Regions from separate parts of the Paenarthrobacter sp. 10L420 genome, predicted to be linked through region 2. Evidence: riboswitches for the same ligand, from Rfam matches in the RefSeq annotation. Region 2 holds a riboswitch; each other region holds the start of a gene.
What was found. A riboswitch is a leader RNA that binds a small molecule or an ion and turns the genes downstream of it on or off. The one in region 2 is predicted to bind thiamine pyrophosphate.
Positions count from the first base shown of each region.

Region 1: it holds a riboswitch for thiamine pyrophosphate, as region 2 does, so the genes downstream of both, thiC (phosphomethylpyrimidine synthase ThiC) here and AC1DD5_RS18300 (bifunctional hydroxymethylpyrimidine kinase/phosphomethylpyrimidine kinase) in region 2, are expected to answer to the same signal.
Region 3: it holds a riboswitch for thiamine pyrophosphate, as region 2 does, so the genes downstream of both, AC1DD5_RS14855 (ECF transporter S component) here and AC1DD5_RS18300 (bifunctional hydroxymethylpyrimidine kinase/phosphomethylpyrimidine kinase) in region 2, are expected to answer to the same signal.
Region 4: it holds a riboswitch for thiamine pyrophosphate, as region 2 does, so the genes downstream of both, thiO (glycine oxidase ThiO) here and AC1DD5_RS18300 (bifunctional hydroxymethylpyrimidine kinase/phosphomethylpyrimidine kinase) in region 2, are expected to answer to the same signal.

Region 1 is NZ_JBFTJK010000001.1:1,083,674-1,088,023, reverse strand. Features, by position in the region: gene AC1DD5_RS05135 (VOC family protein) at 84-956, opposite strand; gene AC1DD5_RS05130 (amidohydrolase family protein) at 1,027-2,115, opposite strand; TPP riboswitch at 2,212-2,319, shown strand; gene thiC (phosphomethylpyrimidine synthase ThiC) at 2,315-4,174, shown strand; gene AC1DD5_RS05120 (alpha/beta fold hydrolase) at 4,157-4,350, opposite strand, start outside.
Region 2 is NZ_JBFTJK010000014.1:61,456-65,805, reverse strand. Features, by position in the region: gene obgE (GTPase ObgE) at 1-23, opposite strand, end outside; gene rpmA (50S ribosomal protein L27) at 157-420, opposite strand; gene rplU (50S ribosomal protein L21) at 480-788, opposite strand; gene AC1DD5_RS18300 (bifunctional hydroxymethylpyrimidine kinase/phosphomethylpyrimidine kinase) at 1,166-2,725, opposite strand; TPP riboswitch at 2,717-2,814, opposite strand; gene AC1DD5_RS18295 (Rne/Rng family ribonuclease) at 2,961-4,350, opposite strand, start outside.
Region 3 is NZ_JBFTJK010000009.1:108,257-112,606, reverse strand. Features, by position in the region: gene AC1DD5_RS14865 (DUF4235 domain-containing protein) at 1-62, opposite strand, end outside; gene AC1DD5_RS14860 (NUDIX hydrolase) at 99-776, opposite strand; TPP riboswitch at 908-1,044, shown strand; gene AC1DD5_RS14855 (ECF transporter S component) at 1,122-1,742, shown strand; gene AC1DD5_RS14850 (ABC transporter ATP-binding protein) at 1,742-3,361, shown strand; gene AC1DD5_RS14845 (energy-coupling factor transporter transmembrane component T family protein) at 3,358-4,152, shown strand; gene AC1DD5_RS14840 (UDP-N-acetylglucosamine 1-carboxyvinyltransferase) at 4,258-4,350, shown strand, end outside.
Region 4 is NZ_JBFTJK010000001.1:739,039-743,388, forward strand. Features, by position in the region: gene AC1DD5_RS03600 (RNB domain-containing ribonuclease) at 1-603, opposite strand, end outside; gene AC1DD5_RS03605 (ferritin-like fold-containing protein) at 645-1,313, shown strand; gene thiE (thiamine phosphate synthase) at 1,359-2,042, opposite strand; TPP riboswitch at 2,070-2,187, shown strand; gene thiO (glycine oxidase ThiO) at 2,180-3,427, shown strand; gene thiS (sulfur carrier protein ThiS) at 3,424-3,660, shown strand; gene AC1DD5_RS03625 (thiazole synthase) at 3,665-4,350, shown strand, end outside.

The DNA of each region.
Region 1 (4,350 bases), on a different contig from region 2:
GCGAATACCGTCAATGCCCAGCCTAGTGCAGTCCCGGCCCCTGCATTCGGAAGCCAGCGCGAGGGCGCTTCCCGCCAGGGTGCTTAGCGCACTGCCACGCGCAGCTTGTTGCGCCAAGGGTCTTCGAACTGCAGCTCCAGGCCCGTGTGGCGGTTCGCCACGGACGCAACTTTCAGCCGGTCAGCCAGTGCGGCGACGTCATCGGCAGTCGGAACTTCGATCAGGACCTCGCCCAGGCCCAGGGTATCCCTGCGGGGCCCGGCCCCGCGGCTGTTCCACACGTTCATCGCCATGTGGTGGTGGTAGCCGCCGGCAGAAACAAACAACGCCTGCCCGTGCCAGCCCGCCGTCCTCTCAAAACCGAGGGTGTCCACATAAAAATCCTGGGCGGTCTGCACGTCACCTACCTGAAGGTGCACGTGCCCGACGCCGGCAGCTGCTTCCCGCTGGCCCGTCACGGCAGCCTCACTCAAGTGTTGCAGGAGGAAACGCTGGGGCGGCAAGGCAACATTGTCCATCACCACATTCTTGCCATCCCACTGCCAGACATCGCGCGGCTTGTCGTAATAGAGCTCAATGCCGTTGCCTTCCGGATCCGTGAAGTAGAACGCCTCGCTCACCAAATGGTCGGCACTGCCCACAAAAGCACGCGGCTCATACTCTGCGGCCGTGGCGATGGTGGCCGCCAGGGAAGGCTGGTCCTGGAACAGGATGGCTGTATGGAAAAGCCCGGCTTCCCCACGGCCTGGAATCTGCAGGCCGGCAGCGGGAGCGAGATGGACTACTGGCTTGCCCACCCGCCCCAGGTACAGCCCGCCATCCTGCTCGGCCACGATCTCCAAACCCAGGGCACGCTGATAGTAGTCACTCATCACCCTCATATCGCCAACCTTGAGCATGACGGTGCCCATAGTGAGTTCGGCAGGAAGGAGGTCCTGATTGGATGTCGTGGTCATGCGAAGCTCCCGGTGATAGATGGCCGCCTTTCGGCACGTTCTACTTATCTAAATTACTTGAAGCTTCAATTTATTCCCAGCGGACCACTTTGCCCCGCAGGACGACATGGTTCAGGCTCGCCACAGTTGCCAGGTTCTTCCTCGGATCATCCCGGCAAAGCACGACGTCGGCACTTGCCCCTTCGCTGAGGCCCTCGGCTCCCAGCCACATCCGTGCGCCCCACGTGGCGGCGTCCAGGACGGCCGTGGGCGGCAGGCCGGCGTCGTAAAGTTCCTTCATTTCGTCAGCGATCCTGCCGTGCTTGATCACGCTCCCTGCATCCGTTCCCGCAAAGATGCCAACACCGGCTTCAAAGGCCTCCAGTACCCTTTCACGGCGTCGCTCCCAAAGACGGGTCATGTGCTCGGCGTAGACCGGAAACTTAGGCGCGGCCTGGGCTGCGATATCCGGAAAAGTAGCGATGTTAATCAAGGTAGGAACGATCGGGACAGACTGCTCCACAAGACGGGGAATATGCCGGGGCAAGAGTCCTGTGGCGTGTTCAATGCAGTCAATCCCGGCGTCGAGCATGTCATCAATGGTGTCTTCAGCGAAGCAGTGGGCCGTCACCCTGGCCCCTTCGTCGTGGGCGGCCGCAATCGCATCCCGCACGACGTTCCGAGGGAAGGAAACCGAGAGGTCGCCCGTCCCGCGATCGATCCAATCGCCCACGAGTTTCACCCAACCGTCCCCGTCCCGGGCTTCCTTGCGGGCTGTCTCCACGAGTTCGTCCGGCTCCACTTCGTGGCCCAAACCACGCAGGTAACGCCGGCTCCGGGCGATGTGGCGTCCGGCGCGAAGAAGCCGTGGGAGATCCTCCCGGCGCTGAACCCAACGCGTATCGCTTGGCGAGCCGGCGTCACGGATCAACAACGTGCCGGCTTTCAGGTCGGCCTGCGCTTGGGCAAGAGTTGTCTGCTCATCAACCGCCCCGCCGACCCCAAGTCCAATGTGGCAATGGGCGTCCACAAAACCAGGAAGGACCCACCCATCCAGTACGGAATCCGGCGCAGCGACGGGACGTTCGAACGTGAGTTTGCCATCAACGGACCACAGCCCGTGCCGTTGATCGTCGCCTGCCACAAGCACAGGACCGGTGAATTCGATGATGTAGGCCATGCCAAAAGCCTAATCTGCCGATATGCCACAAACCTCCCGGATGGGTAAGCGCTACGACGATGACTGTGTCCCCGATCAGAGCTGTGGTAGCTTCGTCTACGACCACACGGGGGCCCCTGCAGGGGCTGAGATCGGACTGAAGCAGTCTGCGACCGTTGAACCTGTCCGGGTAATGCCGGCGAAGGAAGTGAGGAATCCTTTGAGCACCACCGAAACACAGCACAGCCCTGCCGAAAACCAGGCCAACATCAGCGAAAAGACGACGGAAACCGTCACACAGTCGCTGAAATCCCATTCGTTGGCTTGGCTGGAAGACCGCGCCCATGGCATCCGGGTCCCCGTCACGGAGATTGCACTGGAGTCCTCTCCCAACGGTGAGGCGAACGAGCCACTGCAGGTGTACCGAACTGCAGGTCCGGGCAGCGACCCCGTAGTGGGCCTGGAGCCCTTCCGCACCCGATGGATCGAAGACCGAGGTGATACCGAGGCATACTCCGGGCGGGAGCGGAACCTGCTCGACGACGGCAAATCAGCGGTACGCCGCGGCGCAGCCTCGCAGGAGTGGAAGGGGGCGCAACCGGTGCCCCGCCGCGCCGTCGAGGGTAAGACCGTCACCCAGATGCACTATGCCAGGCAAGGCATCGTCACGCCGGAAATGCAGTTTGTGGCGCTGAGGGAGAACTGCGACGTTGAGCTGGTCCGCAGCGAAGTGGCTGCCGGGCGCGCCATCATCCCCAACAACATCAACCACCCCGAGTCCGAGCCCATGATCATTGGCAAGGCGTTCCTGGTCAAAATCAATGCCAACATCGGAAACTCAGCGGTCACCAGTTCCATAGCCGAGGAAGTTGACAAGCTGCAATGGGCAACCCAGTGGGGTGCCGATACCGTCATGGACCTCTCCACCGGAGACGACATCCACACAACCCGCGAATGGATCATCCGCAACTCCCCCGTTCCGATCGGCACCGTGCCCATCTACCAGGCCCTGGAGAAGGTCAACGGTGAAGCCAACAAACTCACGTGGGAAATCTTCCGGGACACCGTAATAGAGCAGTGTGAACAAGGCGTTGACTACATGACCATCCACGCCGGGGTGCTCCTGCGCTACGTGCCCTTGACGGCAAACCGTGTGACAGGCATCGTCTCCCGTGGCGGCTCGATCATGGCCGGGTGGTGCTTGGCGCACCACGAGGAGAACTTCCTCTACACGCATTTTGATGAGCTCTGTGAAATCTTCGCTAAGTACGACGTCGCCTTCTCCCTGGGCGACGGATTGCGCCCCGGTGCCACGGCTGACGCCAACGACGCCGCGCAGTTCGCCGAGCTCGATACGCTTGCAGAGCTGACCCAGCGGGCTTGGGAATTCGATGTGCAGGTGATGGTTGAAGGACCCGGACACATTCCCTTCCACTTGGTCCGCGAGAACGTGGAGCGCCAACAGGAACTGTGCAAAGGTGCCCCCTTCTACACCTTGGGACCGCTGGTCACGGACGTCGCTCCTGGCTATGACCACATCACCTCGGCAATCGGCGCAACGGAAATTGCGCGGTACGGCACGGCCATGCTCTGCTACGTAACGCCCAAGGAACACCTGGGACTGCCGAACAAGGACGATGTGAAGACCGGTGTGATCACGTACAAGATCGCAGCGCACGCAGCGGACCTCGCCAAGGGACACCCGGGCGCAAACGAACGCGACGACGCTTTGTCCAAGGCCAGGTTCGAGTTCCGTTGGCGGGACCAGTTCGCGTTGTCCCTGGATCCGGTTACTGCCGAAGCCTTCCACGACGAAACACTTCCTGCCGAACCTGCCAAGACGGCGCACTTCTGCTCGATGTGCGGACCCAAATTCTGCTCGATGCGCATCAGCCAAGACATCAGGGACGAGTTCGGTTCCGCCGACGCGCAGGCCGCCATTGCAGGGATATACGACGGCATGCGGGAAAAGAGCGAAGAATTCCTGGCGTCGGGCGGCAAGGTGTACCTGCCGGAGCTGCAGCTTCCCACTACCCGGATGTCCTCCACCAAGAGGGCAGCGTCAGGAAACCTTAACTGACCTCGTCCGGACAATATCGGCTACAAAAGAGCGAATAATCCGGTCTCCATCTACCGAGTCCTGGGGCCGGTGCCCTCCCGCTGCTACGCGTCGCAGGGCACCGGTGTCCTCCAGGTACCCGGCGATTTCTTCGTACAGTGGCTCCCACCCGCCTGTCAGGACAAGGGTAGGAACGC
Region 2 (4,350 bases):
ACCCGGTCTACAAAGCTCGCCACGTGAATCTCCTCTTGCTGTTGCCAGCGCTGTTGCATAAATCAGAGCGCCATAGACGCCCTAATCGATTGTAATGCGGTTAAAAGAACGGTGGAGCGGGCCGTTTGGCCCGCTCCACCGGTTCAGAACTTGTTGTTACTCTGCAGCTGCAGCAGCAACGATGTTCACTACGCGACGGCCGCGGCGAGTACCAAACTCAACCGCACCGGCCTCGAGTGCGAACAGGGTGTCGTCGCCACCGCGGCCGACGCCTGCACCGGGGTGGAAGTGGGTTCCACGCTGGCGAACGATGATCTCGCCTGCGGAAACTACCTGGCCACCGAACCGCTTGACGCCGAGGCGCTGTGCGTTGGAGTCACGACCGTTGCGAGTGGAGCTCGCGCCTTTTTTGTGTGCCATGTGAAATGCCTGCCTCTAAATTTCTGGGGAAACTGAAAATCTGAACAGAGTAACGAAAGTTACTTGATGCTCGTGATCTTGATCTTGGTCAGTTCCTGACGGTGACCCTGGCGCTTCTTGTAGCCGGTCTTGTTCTTGAACTTCTGGATGACGATCTTGGGACCGCGAAGGTCCTCAAGGATCTCAGCCGTGACCGTGACCTTGGCCAGGTCCGCAGCAGCGGACGTGACCTTGTCGCCGTCAACCAGGAGCAAGGCGGGCAGCTCAAGAGTGCTGCCGGCTCCACCGGGGACGCGGTTAAGCGTTACGTAGTCTCCAACGGAAACTTTTTCTTGGCGGCCGCCTGCGCGGACAATCGCGTACACCACTTGGGTACTCACTTCTCTCGACGTTTCTTACTAAATTTGCGTGCGGAACCTTGAACCGGAATCAGGCTTGGTTCGCGCTGTGCCTCAACGCCGTGGACTTCTGATCGAAGCCCGCGAGTCATCCCATGAACAATTCCAAGGGGCATAACCCAAGTGTTGGCGTAAGCACCGAAGATCAAGATTACGCTAGTTTGACCTTCAGCTGCAAATGAGGCCGCGTCCGGAGGCTATCGGGTGACTTGCATCACCAGTTGTAACGGACTCTCCCGGCACCGTGCCCATACAGCCTACAGGGTTTGTGGAGGAATACTGCGATTTGGCCGACGACGCGCTGGATTTTTGTGGAATTGCCCAGCCGCCAACCCCGGAAGCCCTGCTCAGGCGAAGAGCCGGGGTGCATCAAAGAAGGCTGTCTCGTAGCGGCAAGACTGGGCGAAGGCCTCAACCATGGCCCCGCGCTCCTGGGCGGAGGCGCTAATTGCCGCGGCATCAGTAAAGTCGATCGCCTTCCGGGTTGCGGCAGCAAACTCCTCGTCCGCGTACGTCGTCAGCCAGGCGGCGTACGGGTGCTCGCTGGGGGCGCCGGCGTCCACATAGGCGGCGTGGAGTTGCTGTCCTACCTCCGCATACAGCCAATAGCAGGGCAGGATTGCCGCCAGCAACACGGCGTAACTGCCGGAGGCTGATGTGGCCAGCAGGTGGTCCACGTACGACCTTGTCACGGGTCCGGTCTGTGTTGAGGCCGAGCGCGTGCTCAGCCAGTTCCGATGGAGCTCGGACTCCACTTCAAGGCAGAGTTGCGATGACTTCGCCCAGAAGAGCTGCTCTTCTTCAGTGGGGGCAAGTGCGCCTGCGCGCGCCAAAACCCGGGAGTAGCCGTTCAGGTAAATGGCGTCCTGGGCCAGGTAGTAGTTGAACTCGGGCTCCGGGAGCCGCCCGGACTGCAGGCCTTGGATGAAGGCGAGACCGTAAATCGCATCCAATTCCGGCGCAGCTTCGGCCCACAGCCGCGCGGCAAAGTCGCCGGATTTCCCGGATTTCCCAGCATGATTCAGCGCTGGCTCCATGTGGTGGAAGTGGTGGACCGGCCCGCTACCCTTACCTACCTTCAGCCCGTCGGCCGCCGCGAGGGCCTGCAGCAGCCACGGCTTTACCTCGCGGAGAGACGCCTCCCAGTCGCCGGTACGGGCTTGGACCGTGGCCAACGCCGAGGAGAGCGAGCACCCCGTTCCGTGGCTGTTCCTGGTATCAACGCGGGGCCCAGGCACCTCGATGACGTCCTGTCGCAGCAAACCGCTCGTATTGACCAGCGCATCGGGGCAGTCGTTTCCTGCCAAGTGGCCGCCCTTTACCAAAACCGTCGTTCCACACTCAGCAGCCAGGCGTTTACCCTGGTCAAGCGCCGTAGCCCAGTCGGGGGCTTCGGGCTCCCCCAGCAACATCGCCAGCTCGGGAAGGTTTGGGGTGACGAGATCCGCCAACGGCAGGAGGCTGCGCAGCGCAGTTTCAGCGGTCTCCCGCAGAAGGCGGTCGCCGCTGGTGGCCACCATCACGGGGTCAAGGACCACGACGGCGGGACGCACCTCTTCGAGCCAACTGCGGACTTCGTCGATGACGGCCGCATCACCCAACATCCCGATCTTGACCGCATCAATCTCAATATCGCTGCTGATCGCGTCCAGTTGCTGACGCAGGAACTCGACGGGCGGAACATGGACTGCACTGACGCCCAACGTGTTTTGGGCCGTCAAAGCCGTGATGGCAGCCATGCCATAGCCCCCGTGCGCTGCGATGCTCTTCAAGTCTGCCTGGATTCCGGCGCCGCCAGAAGGATCCGAGCCGGCAATGCTGAGCACCCTCGGATGTGGCCGGGCCGGGACTGCTCCCATACCCGCGGCGTAGACAGGGTAGACAGCGGAATTCGACGATGAAGCCATGGTGGACATCCCTTCGCCGGTGCTAACCGGACAGGTTCAACGGGTTTGGATCTCAGCCTGGCCCGTGCCCGGCACCCCGTGTCAGTTTCCTAGCGTAGCCCGGAAGCCCCTCGCCCCGGGAACCGGACAGCTTCGGGGAATCGATGTGACTGGCGGGCAACGAAAGAGCCCCGCAGTATCCGCCGTAAACGGATGCTGCGGGACTCTTTGGTTGCTTAGTGACTGGTTGCCCTGCTTACAACTCTGAAGCGGGAACTCCCACCCCAAGGATGATGGGTTCGTCCGCTACCTTCTTTTTGGCGGGCTCTTCCGCTGCCGGCGCCTTGGCCTCATGGGCAGATCCGCCTGCGGCAGCAGCAGTTACCTCGCGGTGTTCCACACTGGTTTCGTTTGCGGCACCCTGCGCCCTGCTGGCACTGCGGTTCCTCCGGCCACGACGACCACGGGAACGCAACGAATGATCGTGCTCATCGGTAATGCCAGCAGAAGCATTGGCAGGGGAAACGGCGGAAGCAGCCGCAGGTTCGGAAACCGAAGCCGTGGCCTCTTCCTCCGCAGCAGGTGCGGCACCAAGGTGCGAGAACGCCTCGGCCAGCAGGTCCAGGCTCATGGCCGGCTTGCCAGCAGTTGGTTCCTCATGGTGTTCCACAAACGGAAGAGCCACTTCTTCGCCACCGAAACGCAGAACAGGAGTGGCGCGCGCTTCCCGAACCGCAGCCTCATGACTGGCGGTATCAGGTGCAGCCGGAACGCCAGCCTCGCCGCTTGCAGCCTCAGGTGCAGATCCATCGGTGTGACCCTGCTGGCCTGCTGCACGGGCCTGCTCCTCCGCGCGGTGAACCTCGTCATCGTGCAGGTGGGCGGCATGTGCTGCAGCGGCGATCGTGGCAAGAGCTGCCCTGGTCGCCTCAGCCTTCGCCTGGCGGACCGGGTCCACGGACTCCGTGGTCGCAGGAGCTGCGGGGGCGGCCGGCGTGCTGTGGACTGTAGGAGGCACTTCGGCCATTGCCGGTCCCCCACCCTTGCCACGGCGGCGCTTACGATCAGTGCGTGCAGCAGGCTGTTGGGGTTCGACGTGCGGGCGGTGATGCTCGGCAGCAACGACGTTGGCGCGTCGGTGCTCCACCGGCTCATCATGGGTGACGACACCCCGTCCGGCACAGTGCTCGCACTGCTCACCAAAGACCTCGAGCAGGCCGGTGCCCATGCGTTTGCGCGTCATCTGCACCAGGCCCAGCGATGTCACTTCGGCCACTTGGTGTTTGGTGCGGTCACGACCCAGGCATTCCACCATTCGGCGGAGCACCAGGTCACGGTTCGATTCGAGGACCATGTCAATGAAGTCGATGACGATGATGCCACCGATATCGCGCAGGCGCAGCTGGCGAACAACTTCCTCGGCTGCTTCAAGGTTGTTCTTGGTGACGGTTTCTTCCAGGTTTCCGCCGCTGCCGGTGAACTTACCTGTGTTGACGTCCACCACAGTCATGGCTTCGGTGCGGTCGATGACAAGGGAACCACCAGACGGCAGGAAAACCTTGCGTTCCAGCGCCTTGTGGATCTGTTCGTCGATCCGCCAGGCAGCAAAAATGTCCTGGTCCTTGGTCCACTTCTCGAGGCGGCCC
Region 3 (4,350 bases), on a different contig from region 2:
GTGCCGACGAATCCGGCTGCCAGGCTTACTCCGGCACCCAGCAGCTTGAAAAAGAGGTTCATGCCCCCAGCCTAGCCTCACTTCCAGGTGGGTTGGGACTAGCGGCGGTTTTCCCGTTCTTTGAGGAAAGCTGCCATGGAACCGCGTGGTGCGAGGACAGGAACAACGTCGTGATCGGCTTCCCAGACGGCATCCACTGTTCCGAGGCCGGCAATTTCCTTGAGCAGGTAATACGTGGGTGGCATCAGCTGCAATGTACCGGAAGCTTCAGCCGTCAGGATCCCGCCAACAGGCATCCAGAGTGATTGCCACGCTTCGGTGGTTTGATGCTGGGGTTCTGCTTCCGGAGCAGGCTTGGCTACATAGAAGTACGTGTCGAAGCGCTTGGGCATGTCCGTTGGCGTGACCCAGTTGGCCCAAGGGCGCAGGTCCGAGGCATCAAGGCCAAGTCCGGCCTCCTCCCAAACCTCCCGAAGGGCAGCCGTGAGAACCATGCCTGACTTTGCTGTGGCGTGTTCGGGATCGACGGCGATGGAGCTCAAGTGCCAGTCTGCAGCATGCCGTTCAAGCAACTCCGCCGGGTAATCCCATCCGCCCTGGTCTGCGGCATCAACGCGACCTCCAGGAAAAACCACCATTCCTGCGGCGAAGTCCATGGTGGTAACCCGGTGCTGAACGAAGGCTTCGAGCCCGCCCGGGGTGTCCCGCAGCAGGATGACGCTCGCGGCAAGGCGGGCTGGGGGAACTGGGATGTCCGTAGTGGGAAGGTCCGTCATGAAGTACCCCTTTGCCGCGTCGATTCTGCTGGATCATTCTCTCAGGTCTCGTTACCAACCGTTTTGTGACTAACCCCCACCTCCCACGAACACCCACAGGTGTAAACTGAAACACGCCCATAAGGGCAGATTTATAACGACAGGGGAGCGCCGCCGTCGGACCTTGCAGAGATGCAGGAGACGCGAGGGCGCTGAGAGTGCGGACAGCCGCAGACCCTCGAACCTGATCCGGTTAGTACCGGCGCAAGGGAGTCGAGCTTCTCAGAGTGTCCGGAACCGGGCGGCGCAAGCCGGCCGGGAGTTCCGGGGAGCACTTTCCCCTCCTGTACCTCAGGAGGCAGAAAAATGACCACGGCAAGCGTGAAGAAAACCAGTTATAACTGGCGTGTTGTAGACATCGTGGTGGCAGCTTTGATTGCCATCGCCGGCGGCGTGATCTTCTGGGCCTGGTCCCAGGGCGCCGCAATCGTATCCATCCCCATGAACGCCACGTATCCGCCGCTCACCGGTTTGATCGCCGGTGGCTGGATGATCCCGGCCGTCCTGGGCATGCTCATCATCCGCAAGCCGGGCGCAGCCCTGTTCTGCGAAGCCGTCGCCGCCACCGGCGAACTCATCATGGGTTCCCAGTACGGCACCACCGTCCTCATCTCCGGCATCCTCCAGGGACTGGGCGCAGAACTCGTCTTCGCTGCGTTCAGGTACAAGAAGTTCGACCTGTCCGCCGCACTCCTCGCAGGTGCTGGCGCGGGCCTCTTCTGCGGTCTGAACGATTCCTTCCTGCCTTGGGGCTGGAACATCGCCTACGAAGCGATCGACAAGCTGGCCTACATCGCCTTCTGCACGCTTTCGGGTGCGATCATCGCCGGCGCGCTGTCCTGGGTTGCCACCCGCGGGCTGGCCAAGACGGGCGTCCTCAGCTCCTTCGCGTCGCGCAAGGCTGCTTCGGAGCCCGTCTTCAACTAATGCCTGCGAAAGAAGGCAGCAACCAGCAAAGCAGCGGCCAGGTCCGGCCTGCCGCCATCACCGCCCAAGGGTGGGGATGGCGGCATGCCGGGCGTTCCACACCCGCCATCCAGGACCTCGATCTCCGGATCGAGCCCGACGAGCGTGTGCTGTTGCTGGGTCCATCGGGCGCAGGGAAGTCCACACTGCTCCATGCCCTCGCCGGTGTACTGGGTGACGAGGAAGACGATTCGGACGAGACCGGCTCGCTGTTGATCGACGGCGTCGCTCCCCGCGAACAGCGCGGCCGCGCAGGTCTGATGCAGCAGGATCCGGAGACCCAGGTGGTGCTCTCCCGGGTGGGTGACGACGTCGCGTTCGGCGCCGAAAACCTGGCCGTTCCCCGGGATGAAATTTGGGCCCGCGTCCATGAAGCGCTCGACGACGTTGGGTTGCGCAGCGCTGCAGGCGGCGGTTTGGCACTGGATCACCCGACGGCGGCACTCTCCGGCGGGCAGAAGCAGCGCCTTGCGTTGGCTGGCATCCTGGCGATGCGGCCCGGGCTGATCCTGCTGGACGAACCCACGGCCAACCTGGATCCAGTGGGTGTGCTTGAGGTTCGCGACGCCGTGCAGCGCTGCCTGGACAAGACCGGCGCCACGTTGGTTGTCGTGGAACACCGTGTGTCCGTGTGGAAGGACCTGGTGGACAGGATCGTGGTCCTCCAGCCACCCTCGGCCGGGGGCGGTGTGCTTCTGGACGGCCCTCCGGATCAGGTGCTCAGTGAAGCCCGCGCCATGTTGATGGCTGCGGGAGTGTGGGTGCCGGGGTATGTTCCGGCAACTCGCGCCCGCAGGACCGTGTCAGGTGGCCAAGAATCCACCGCCCAACTTCTCCTCGTGGCACAGGACCTGGCTGTTTCCCGTGAAAAGCCACGCCGTCGCCGCTTCAAAACCATCCCACCCCTCCCCGTGCAATCGGGTATCAGTGCACAAGTACGAGCTGGAAGGGCGCTCACAGTCACGGGCCCCAACGGCGCCGGCAAGTCCACTTTTGCGCTCACATTGGCCGGCCTTCTGGCGCCCGTGGACGGCAAGGTGAGTGCCGCCGTCGAACTTTCCGAGGGAGCGGGAATCGACCCTTTCAAGTGGAAGGCCGATCAACTGATTTCCCGCATCGGCACCGTGTTCCAGGAACCGGAGCACCAGTTCGTCACGGGCAAGGTCCTGGACGAGCTGATGTTCGGACCAAAGCATCTGGGACATGGTGAAGAACGCGTGGATGAATTGTTGGAGCGTTTGCGGCTCACGCATTTGGTAGAAGCGAACCCTTACACGTTGTCTGGCGGTGAGAAGCGCAGGTTGTCCGTGGCCACGGTCCTTGCGGCCCATCCGAAGGTGCTCGTGCTGGACGAGCCCACGTTCGGCCAGGACGCGAACACCTGGGCCGAACTGGCATCCTTCCTGTCGGAACTGCTCGATGCTGGAACCGCGGTTGTGTCCGTGACGCACGACGCAGAATTCAGTGCGGTCCTTGGCGGCACAGAGCTGCGGCTGGATCCGGCGGCGTCGCACGTCCCGGACCCGCGCGTCCCCGACCCACACAACGAGGCAGCCCACCAGGAAGCTGGTGCCGCATGAGGGACGCCCTGAACCTGCGCGGCAACCACGCCCTCCTCACACGGGCCAACCCCTTGGTGAAGTTCGTGTCCGTGTTCCTCATTTCGCTGGTGCTCGCGTTGTCGATCGACTGGGTATCCGCTTCGACTGCCCTCATCGCCGAGCTGGCCCTGTTCCCGCTGGCTGGCCTCACGCTCCGGCTTCTATGGCAGCGCGCCTGGCCGCTTATCATCGCTGCAGCGATTGGCGGCTGGAGCACCGCAATCGTGGCGGCCGACAGCGGGGCTGTACTGCTCGACGTCGGACTCTGGTCCATCAGTGAAGGTTCCCTTCAGCTGGGACTGGGATTCATGCTGCGCGGTTTGGCGATAGCGCTGCCAGCGATCCTGCTGATGACCTGCACGGATCCTACCGATCTGGCTGATGCTCTGGCGCAGAAGGCAAGGCTGCCACACCGCTTTGTCCTTGGATCGCTGGCCGCGATGCGCCTGGTGGGGTTGATGGCTGAGGAATGGCAGACCATCGGCATGGCCAGACGCGCCCGCGGAGTGGGTTCGCAGGGCAGCCCGCTGCAACGGCTGAAGGCAACACTTGGACAGAGCTTCGGGCTGCTGGTCCAGGCGGTCCGGCGGGCGTCCCGGCTGGCCATCACCATGGAGGCACGTGGTTTCGGCGGCGGGCAGAGAACGTGGGCCCGGGAATCCACCTACTCACTTCTGGACGCCTGGGTGCTCCTGGGCGGCGTCGTCATCGCTGCAGCTGCGGTACTCACGGCCGTCGGCGCTGGAACGTGGAGTTTCGTCTGGCGTTAGCGCTTCCAACTACAGATATCGCACTATGCGGGTAGCATGTGATGTTTGCCGCTGAATCAGCGATTTGTTGTCCGCTTCTAACTCATTTGTGATATTTTTTTGAGTATGACGCAACCTACCGCCGAACATGTAGGCCTCCTGCTCCGCAACGCGCGAAGCGAAAAGGGCTGGACGCAGGGGCAGTTGGCTTCTGAGCTG
Region 4 (4,350 bases), on a different contig from region 2:
TCGCTTCAGGCCAACCTCCTTGAGGAGCTTCAAGACCGGTGGGGCTGTGCCGGCATCGATCTGTTCCTGGGCACCCTTGTAACTGAGCTTGGCGCGGCTGCGGACAGTGCCACGGGCCACCGACGTAGTGGACACCTCCGCATTGTGGTCCAGTTCGAAGTCCCACACGAAGGCGCTGCAGTCCTGACCAGCCAACAGGCTTCCGGCGTTCTCGCTGATCACTTCCGGGTGCAGGGGGATCCTCCCGTCAGGAGCGTAGAACGTTTGTCCCCGTTGCCGCGTCTCTGCATCGAGCGCCCCGCCGGGAGCAACAAAGGATGGCACGTCGGCGATTGCGTAGAGGACTTTGTAGCCGTCGCCGGCCCGTTCAATGAATACGGCCTGGTCCAGATCGGTGGACGTGGCTGGATCGATGGTCACGAACGGAATGTCCCTGAGGTCACGCTCTGGCAGTGTGTGTTTTTCTACTGCTTTCCTGGCTTCCGCCACGGCTTCGGCCGGATACTCGCCTGGGAGCTCCAGTTCGGTCCGAAGGGCTGCAAATGCCTCCGCGAGCTGGTCCGACGAGTCGTCGACGTTGGGCGAAATCCGATGATGTGACACGAAAATCAGGTTAGCCCGAAATCGCTGGATAGTCTTGGACCATGAGCACTTCCTTGGACGATAATGCTCGCGTCCAGCGCCTCTCTTCGGAGCTGCTGGGAGCTATGGCGTACGGCGAGCTCTCGGCGTTTGGCCGGCTGTCTTTCGACTCCCGGTACGCTCCCACCCTGCACGACAGGGCAGTGTTGGCAAAGATCGCCGTCGGGGCTTACGGAAACTTTGCCTTGATCAGCAGCCGGCTCTCGGAGATGGGACTCGATGCCGAAGAGGCCATGCTTCCGTTCCAGCACTCGTTTGACCACTTCCATGAGCGAACAAAGCCGGCGGACTGGTTTGAATCAGTCATGAAGGCCTATGTGATCGACACCGTGTCATCGGACTTTTACCGCATGGTCGCTTCGTACCTCGACGGCGGGACGCAACTCTTTGTCCAGAAGGTGGCCTCCGCCGACCAAGCCACGGAAGTATTACGCGTCCTCCTGCGCAGGGCCCTGGCTGATGATCCTCGCCTGGCATCGCGACTGGCTTTGTGGGGCCGCCGCCTCGTCGGTGAAGCGCTGACCCAGGCCCAACGCGTGGGCATGGAACATCCTCACTTGGGACCGCTGCTCAAGGGCGGCGGGGATGCCCGCACTGCAGTCAAGGTCCTTACCGCTGAACTTGCCGAGCGGCATGGTCGACGGATGTCCGGGCTCGGGCTCACGGCTTAAGAGACTTTCGCATATCCTCGGCTGCCGCCAGGGCGCCGGCGGTGATTATCCGGCGTCGAGCGCTTCCAGCAGAGTCTTTGCCGCCGCCGTCGGATCCTCCGCCTCAGTAATGGCCCGCACCACGACGATCCGGTTCGCTCCCGCAGCCACCACCTGTTCAATGTTGGTGAGGTCGATGCCGCCAATCGCGAACCAGGGGAGGAGGACGCCACCTACGGTCTCCGCATCCGCGCGCTTTACGGCTTCTGCGGCATATGTGACCAGATCCAGCCCGACTGCTTCACGGCCGGGCTTTGTGGGCGTTGCCCACACCGGACCAACACAGAAATAGTCCAGTCCGCTCCTGCCAGGGGAGGCAGCTATAGCGGCGTCAACCTGTTCCGGCGTATGGGTGGAAAGGCCGATCACGGTGCGGTCGTGGAGGAGATGCCTTGCAGCGGGCAGGGGGATGTCCTTTTGCCCGATATGGAACACCGGAGCCCCGGAAATACTGGCAACATCGGCGCGGTCATTGACGGCCCACAGCCGTCCGTGCCGTTGGGCAACGTTGTGCAGAACCTCCAGTACCTCAAGCTCCTCAGCGGCCTCGAGCGTCTTGTCGCGAAGCTGGATGATGTCAACGCCGCCCTCAAACGCGGCGTCGACGAAGTCTTCGAAATCGCCTTGGCGTTTGCGGGCATCAGTGCATAAGTAAAGGCGGGCAGTGGTGTGGACATCATGCTGGGTCATGGAAACCAGAGTAGTTCCTCTAAACTGGGCACGTACTGCGGGAGCCGTGACAGCGTCATATGACCGTCCGGCTGAGAGGGCTTCAGCGCCGACCGCTTGACCTGATCCGGCTAGTACCGGCGTAGGGAAGGAAACACATGGCAGAATCCGGCCAAACCCCCTTGCAGGCAGACGTTGCAGTGATTGGTGGCGGCATCGTTGGCCTTGGCATCGCCCACGAAGCGCGCCGCCAGGGCCGCTCGGTGGTCCTCATTGATCCCACCCCCGCGGCCGGTGCGACGTTTGCTGCCGCGGGGATGCTGGCTCCGGTCAGCGAACTCCACTACCAGGAGGAACACCTCCTGGAACTCATGCTGGAATCCTCCCAACTGTGGCCCGCTTTCATCCGGAGCGTCCATGGCGGCGAATCAGCCACCGGATACCGCACGACGCCGACAATCGCCGTTGGTGCCGACGCCGCCGACCGCCGCGCCCTCGCAGACCTCCGCACAGTCCAGCAGGCCGCGGGCCTGCACGTGGAGCCATTGTCATTGCGGGAGGCGCGCCAACGTGAGCCTTTGCTGAGTCCACAGATTTCCTGTGCCTTCGACATACCGGCCGACCACCAAGTGGACCCGCGGCGGCTTGCACGATGCCTCATGGAAGGGCTGGCAGCCCACGGACCAGGTGACGCAACGTGGGTCTCCGGAGCGGAGGACGGTTTCGCCCTGCCGTTCCACGCATCCCGTTTGCTCTGGGATGGGGACCGCGTCTCCGGGGTTGAACTGGCTTCTGGCGCAGTCGCGGCCTTGGAAACTGTGATCGCCTGCGGGCTGGACGCGGCCAGGATCGGTAATCTCCCCGAAGGTCTCAGTCTGCCCCTGCGGCCCGTTTACGGCGACATCCTCAGGCTGCGCGTCCCCCACCACCTCCAGCCCCTCCTCACATCCACCATCCGGGGTATTGTCCGCGGGGTGCCCGTTTACATCGTGCCCCGGGAAGATGGCACCGTGGTGATTGGAGCAACCCAGCGCGAGGACGGACTATCCGCCTCCACCAATGCAGTCTCCGCCGGAGGCGTCTACCAACTCCTGCGGGACGCCCAAGTCCTGGTGCCTGCGGTGGCGGAGTTGGAACTGCTGGAAGTGACAGCCCGCGCACGGCCCGGCACTCCGGACAACGCACCATTACTGGGACGCGTTGCCGGGCGCGCGGGCACCATCGACGGTCTCGTAATCGCAACCGGGTTCTTCCGCCATGGCGTCCTGTTGACGCCTGTGGCCGCCAGAATCGTCGGCGGGCTGATCAGCGGGTCAGCCGATCCCCGATGGTCCAACTTCACCCCTGATCGATTTACGGCAACGCCGGATCACCGCCTCCAACCAGCAACCAAGGACACACCATGAACATCAAACTCAATGGCTCCGTTCATGCCGTGGCGGATGACGCATCCGTCAGCACGCTCGTCAGCGCCATCACAGGCCGCATCCTGGACCACCGCGGACAGGCGGCCGACGGCGGCAAGCTGGGTGTCGCCGTCGCGCGCAATTCCGAGGTAGTGCCGCGCAGCCAGTGGGCCACGACTGCGCTCGCCGATGGAGACGAACTCGAACTCGTAACCGCAGTCCAGGGAGGCTGAAAAAATGACAGTAGCAAAATCTGACATCCGCACAGATGCTTTGGTGATCGACGGCGTCGAATTCGGCTCCCGCCTGATCATGGGTACCGGTGGTGCACCGAGTCTTGACGGGTTGGGAGCAGCCCTTCTGGCTTCAGGAACGGAACTGACCACTGTGGCAATGCGCCGGTACTCACCGGCCGAGACAGGCTCACTGTTTCAACTCCTGCTGGATCACAACATCCGGGTCCTGCCCAACACCGCTGGCTGTTTTACTGCCAAAGACGCAGTGATGACCGCGGAGCTCGCCCGGGAGGCGCTGGAGACGGACTGGGTGAAGCTGGAAGTCATCGCCGATGAGCACACACTTCTTCCGGATGCGGTGGAACTCGTGGAGGCCACCGAACAGCTGGTGAACCGGGGCTTCAAGGTCTTCGCGTACACCAATGATGATCCTGTCCTGGCGCTGCGCCTGGAAAACCTGGGTGCCACAGCAGTCATGCCCCTTGGTTCGCCTATTGGTACAGGGCTGGGCATCCTGAACCCGCACAACATCGAACTGATCGTGTCCCGGGCCTCTGTCCCGGTAGTGCTCGACGCCGGCATTGGAACCGCGTCCGATGCCGCGCTCGCCATGGAACTGGGATGCGATGCTGTCCTGCTGGCAACAGCCGTGACCCGTGCGCAGAACCCCGTGCAGATGGGTGAAGC